2 regions of the Bacillus cereus group sp. BfR-BA-01360 genome follow, and region 1 is predicted to be linked to the other one. Evidence: riboswitches for the same ligand, from Rfam matches in the RefSeq annotation. Region 1 holds a riboswitch; the other holds the start of a gene.

Region 1 (3,204 bases):
TGGATGTACTGGAGCAATCGTAGGTTATCAACCATTCGGTGGCTTTAACATGTCTGGTACAGATTCTAAAGCTGGTGGTCCTGATTACTTAGTGCTTCATATGCAAGCAAAAACAACTTCTGAAATGTTATAAGAAGTAACAAAGAGAGCCTTTCCAAAATGTATAACTTTTGGACGGGTTCTTTTTACGTTTGTAATAGCAACATTTTTTGATTAAGCTGATCTATTGTCATTTTGTGTTGATATTAAAAGTTCATGGTTTTGTGCTCTTTTACGTAGGTCATGTTATGAAACGAATAGAATGCTACAAAATTTATTCAATTCGTCGTATTTTTCTGTATTATTTTTATGGAATTCCTGTATAATACAACTTGAAAGAAAATCTATGGTTAGGCAAGAGAACACTACTTTCAGTTTTATTGACTGAAAGTAGTGTTTTTATATTCACAAATATAGTAAAAAGGGTAATAGATAGAATTTTTTAGACGGGTAAAAATTCTTCTGTACTTATTACATCAGCATATCCTTCATTTAGACTTGCCAAAATGGTGTTATGAATATAGACAGCGGGAATAGTGGCGTTTTTAAAGAGAAGGTCTTTCGTCGCGCAAGCATCATGTATCACGGTGCAATGAAACCCAAAATCAAAAGCAGCTCTCACGGTAGCATCAATACACATATGTGTCATCATTCCGCATATAATAATACGCTCGATTTTTAATTTCTGTAGTTTCTGTAATAGATTTGTTTCTCGAAAGCTATTTGGATAGTGTTTTAAAATCACCGTTTCATTTTGTAAGGGACGAACGCTTTCGTGAATATGAACACCTTCTGTATTGGGGAGGAAGAAAGTTGCATGATCCCCAAAAGATACATGTTGAATATGAAAAATTGGTTGGTTTGTTTGTCGAAAATATTGTAATAATTGACGAGCGTACTCACTAGCTTCTACGGCATTACGTAATTCCATCTTTCCATTCGGAAAATAGTCATTTTGAATATCAACGAGTAACAGTGCTGTTTTCATATTATTTATCGTCCTCCACTATATTTCGTATTCATGTCATTTTATTCAATGAGGCAGGGATATTTTCCTTTGCAAAAGAGAATAAGAGAAGAATTTTACATTTGATTTGAAAATTCCAATAGAAAAATAATCGCTATACTTTAGGAATTTTATGTTGACTCTAACTTTTCTGAGTTTTATAATAAAAAATAATTAAATAACAATTAAATCGAGACATTCTTATCCAGAGAGGTGGAGGGACTGGCCCTATGATACCTCAGCAACGGGTTTTTTAATACCGTGCTAATTCCAGCAAGTCTAAAAAGGACTTGAAAGATGAGAAGATGTGAACGAGTATATTTAAAAGTGCTCTCCTTCTTATCTTTTATGACTGATAAGAAGGAGGGCGCTTTTTATTTTACCTCGGGAGGTCTACTTCAAGTTGCTATAGCATATGGGAGGGGAAAAAATGATTTCTTTTACAAATGTAAGTAAGGTATATGAATCTGGTGGAGAGCCTGTTCATGCAGTAGAAGATGTAACACTTTCGATTAAAAAGGGAGAAGTATTCGGTATTATTGGGTTTAGTGGCGCTGGAAAAAGCACATTATTACGCTTAGTTAATATGTTAGAAAGACCGACTTCAGGAACGGTTTCAATAGATGATAAAGACATTACATCTCTAACAACAAAGGAGTTACGACAGTTAAGACAAAGAATCGGAATGATTTTCCAAAGTTTTAATTTATTCAATTCAAGAACAGTGTTTGGGAATATTGCATATCCATTAAAGTTAGCGAAAGTACCGAAGAATGAGATAAAAGAAAGAGTAAATGAGCTGTTGGAATTTGTAGGATTAGAAGATAAAGCAAATTATTATCCAGAGCAATTGTCAGGGGGACAAAAACAACGTGTTGGAATTGCGAGAGCACTTGCTACATCACCAGATATTCTTATTTGTGATGAAGCAACATCGGCATTAGATCCTGAAACAACCACAGAAATTTTGAATCTATTAAAGAAAATAAACAAAGAATATAAATTAACAATTCTCCTCATTACACATGAAATGCAAGTTGTGAAAGAAATTTGTCACCGCGTGGCGGTTATGGAGAAAGGGAGAGTCATTGAAGAAGGGACATTATTTGATATCTTTACAAAACCAAAAACAAAAACGACTCAAAATTTTGTTCGTTCTGTTGTGAATGACCATTTACCAGAAAGTGTACTAGCAAAAATTCAAACTGGTGGACAAATTTATCGATTAACATTTACGGGTGAAGAGACAGGACAGCCGGTATTATCGTATATTGCCAAAAATTATAATGTGGATGTAAATGTGCTCTACGGAAACATTATTGAATTACAAAATGTGTTATTTGGAAATCTTCTTGTAGAACTGCAAGGTGAGCAAAAAGAAATTCAAAAAGCCTTACAATATCTCAGACTGCAAGTACAACTGAAGGAGGTTAAAGCACATGCGAGTTGATTGGAGTATATTTTGGCCACGGATTCTCGATGCGACAGGGGATACCCTTTTAATGGTAATTGTAACTCTTATATTTGCTACAATACTAGGTATACCTCTAGGTTTACTTTTATATGTGACAAGGAAAGGTAATTTTTTAGAAAATAAATTGGTCTTTTCTATTCTTAATATTGTTATTAATACGATTCGTCCAATTCCGTTTATTATCTTTTTAGTAGCTTTAAGTCCCATTACAAGAACTGTTATTGGAACAACAATCGGAACAGCTGCAGCGATTTTTCCAATGACACTTGTTGCTTCGATTGGAATTGCCAGAATGGTAGAAACAAATCTTGTTTCAGTACCGAAAGGAGTAATCGAGGCAGCGCAAGCAATGGGGGCATCACCATTAAGAATTGTGTTTGAAATTCTTGTTCCGGAGGCATTGGCACCATTAATTTTAGGGGTTACGTTTATGACTGTTGGTTTAATTGAGTTTTCAGCAGTGGCTGGGCTTGTTGGTGGCGGTGGTCTTGGTGATTTAGCAATGACATATGGTTATCAACGCTTTGATACATCGGTTATGTTCGTGACAGTTGTATTGCTTATTATTCTTGTACAATTAGCTCAACATCTAGGGAATTATTTCTCGAAAATATTTTTAAGAAGGTCATAAAGAAGAGAAGAGGGATAGAAGATGAAAAAGATATTAGCATTTGCATTATCAGCA
Region 2 (3,204 bases), on a different contig from region 1:
GATTGTTGTCGGCTTGCTGGTAGCGAATATTTTCCAACCAGGAAAAGGTATTAATATGAATGAATTAACAAAAACAGATATTTCAAAATATACAGCTACAACTGAGCAAGTACAGAGTCATTCATTTGCGGATACATTTGTAAACATTGTTCCGACAAATATTATAGAATCACTGGCAAAAGGTGATATGCTTGCTATTATTTTCTTCTCTGTATTATTTGGTTTAGGGATTGCAGCGATTGGTGAAAGAGGAAAACCGGTTCTGCAATTTTTCCAAGGGGTAGCAGATGCAATGTTTTATGTTACAAACCAAGTAATGAAGTTTGCACCATTTGGGGTATTTGCTTTAATTGGTGTGACCGTTTCTAAATTTGGTCTAGCATCATTAATCCCACTAGGGAAGTTAGTGATTGTTGTGTATGGATCGATGATTTTCTTTGTTGTTGTCGTACTAGGACTTACAGCGAAAATCTTTGGAATTAACATATTTCAGTTCTTTAAAATTTTAAAAGATGAGCTTATTTTAGCGTATTCTACAGCGAGCTCAGAAACAGTTTTGCCAAAAATTATGGAGAAGATGGAGAAATTCGGCTGTCCAAAGGCGATTTCATCTTTCGTTATTCCAACTGGTTATTCATTTAATCTAGATGGATCAACGCTATACCAAGCGATTGCTGCAATTTTCTTAGCACAAATGTATGGTATTGATTTATCGATTACACAGCAAATTACATTGTTACTTGTATTAATGTTAACATCAAAAGGGATTGCAGGGGTACCAGGTGTATCATTCGTTGTACTATTAGCAACGTTAGGTACAGTTGGAATTCCGGCAGAAGGTTTAGCGTTTATCGCAGGTATTGACCGTATTTTAGATATGGCACGTACAGCAGTTAACGTTGTTGGAAACTCTTTAGCAGCTGTTGTTATGTCTAAATGGGAAGGACAATATGATGATATAAAAGGACAAGCTTATTTGAAAGAGATATCTGGAAAACAAGTAGCGTAATAACGATTGAAAAAGCTCTCGCATCAATATGTGGGAGCTTTTCTATATTGGAAAGGAGTGGGATGTATAATGAAGAGAAAATATGGAAATGGTGCTTCGTGGAAAAGATTGTTACAGAAAACGTATGAAGTGCGGGAATGTGAGCAAGGTATGTTAGGAATTTTGCATGTGATAAAAGTAAAGGAACCTAGTTATAAGCAGTATGATCATAGTGAAATTTGTATTGTAAATGATGGCTATACATGGGTGCAGTATTTTATAAAAGGTAAAAAATTTGTTATTACAGCTATGTTAGATGAACAAAAAAATATAGTACAGTATTATATTGATATTGCTAAAGAGTTCGAAATAGATGAGAATGGCTTGCCATATTTTGATGATCTATATTTGGATGTCGTATTATTTCCAGATGGGAAAATATATTTATTAGATGAAGGTGAGTTGGAAGCGGCTTATGCAGAAGAAACCATTTCCAGAGACGAATATAATGAAGCGTGGGATATAGCAAGGTGGGTTATGGAGAGAATCGAAAAAGAAGAATTTCCATGGATTTCTATTTTAAAACGTGAAATAGAAACATTGAAATGATCATTTTTTATGTATAATGATTGGTATATTCGTCGCATTATATGAATAAGAAGAAAAATACCGATTATTTCTATAAAAATAATAATTGACTTTTGATTTATAAGCGAGTAAAGTTAGGAAAGACATTATTACAAATAAAAATATGAAACCTTCTTATAAAGAGAGGCGGAGGGACTGGCCCTATGATGCCTCGGCAGCGGACTCGATTTTGGAGTGCTGTGCCAAATCCAGCAAGCATGTGCTTGAAAGATGAGAAGAGTGTTTCTTATAGATGTATAAGACCTCTTCTTCTTGGAAGAGGTCTTTTGTTATTCAGTAGAAAAGGTTTAAAACTAGGGAGAGATGATATGGTGAAGGAAACGAGAGGAAATATTTTTGCTTTATTGCCACTTGGAATATTTTTAGTACTATTTATTGGTTCTGGAATCATTACAGGTGATTTTTATAAATTGCCGATTTTAGTAGCGATACTAATTGCGGTAGGAGTTGCTTTAGCGATGAATCGGAAAGAGAGTTTTACAGCGAAAGTAGAACGCTTCGCTAAAGGAGCTGGGAATCCAGACATTATGATTATGGTATTAATATTTGTACTTGCTGGTGCTTTTTCAGAAACAGCAAAGGGAATGGGAGGAGTGGACTCTACAGTTAATTTAGCTTTAGCTGTTTTGCCACAAGGATTTATTATAGCTGGCATTTTCGTGATCGGTGCATTTATTTCATTAGCAATGGGAACTTCAATGGGAACAATTGCAGCATTAGCGCCGATTGCTGTAGGGATCAGTCAACAAACAGATATTTCAATTGCGTTAGCGATGGCAACAGTTGTAGGTGGGGCTATGTTTGGAGATAATTTATCATTTATTTCTGATACAACAATCGCAGCTGTTCGTTCACAAGGGACAGAAATGAAAGATAAGTTTAAAACGAACTTTTTAATTGTTTTACCCGCTGCTATGATTACCGTTATATTATTAGTTGTTCTTACTTTAGGAAATCATACAGAAATAAAGACACATGCATTTGATTGGATGAAAATATTGCCGTATGCAGGGGTGCTTGTTACAGCGCTACTTGGATGGAATGTACTCGTTGTATTAACAGGTGGAACCATTTTATCTGGTATCATTGGTTTTTTAGATGGGAGTTATACGTTAGCTAGCTTCTTTAAAAGTGCTGCAACAGGGATGAATGGAATGATGGAACTCGTACTATTGGCAATTTTAATTGGTGGAATGGTTGAAATCATTCAATATAATGGTGGTATTCAATATTTAATGAATACATTAACGCGTAATATCCGTTCGAAAAAAGGTGCGGAATTTGGAATTGCTGGATTAGTAAGCATGACGAATATATGCACAGCGAATAACACAATTTCGATTATATTCACTGGTCCTCTTGCAAAAAATATTGCAGATCAATATGAAATTGATCCACGAAAATCGGCGAGTGTACTAGATGTGTTCTCGTGTTGTGTTCAAGGGCTAGTTCCATACGGAGCGCAGATGTTAACAGCAGCAGGATTTGCGGCTTTATCACCAGTTGAACTATTGCCGTATGCATTTTATCCAATTTTAGTTGGACTATGTGGTGTAGTCTCAATCTTA

What was found. A riboswitch is a leader RNA that binds a small molecule or an ion and turns the genes downstream of it on or off. The one in region 1 is predicted to bind S-adenosylmethionine.
Region 2: linked by a shared signal. The riboswitch ahead of MR056_RS04455 (Na+/H+ antiporter NhaC family protein) and the one ahead of MR056_RS16140 (methionine ABC transporter ATP-binding protein) in region 1 are both predicted to bind S-adenosylmethionine.

What each region holds. Positions count from the first base shown of each region.
Region 1 covers NZ_JAKUFV010000019.1:26,788-29,991, forward strand. The annotation lists gene pruA (L-glutamate gamma-semialdehyde dehydrogenase) at 1-133, shown strand, start outside; gene MR056_RS16135 (cysteine hydrolase family protein) at 482-1,027, opposite strand; SAM riboswitch class I at 1,244-1,349, shown strand; gene MR056_RS16140 (methionine ABC transporter ATP-binding protein) at 1,476-2,495, shown strand; gene MR056_RS16145 (methionine ABC transporter permease) at 2,485-3,150, shown strand; gene MR056_RS16150 (MetQ/NlpA family ABC transporter substrate-binding protein) at 3,172-3,204, shown strand, end outside.
Region 2 covers NZ_JAKUFV010000003.1:160,738-163,941, forward strand. The annotation lists gene gltP (glutamate/aspartate:proton symporter GltP) at 1-1,009, shown strand, start outside; gene MR056_RS04450 (ribonuclease FAU-1 family protein) at 1,079-1,597, shown strand; SAM riboswitch class I at 1,748-1,853, shown strand; gene MR056_RS04455 (Na+/H+ antiporter NhaC family protein) at 1,948-3,204, shown strand, end outside.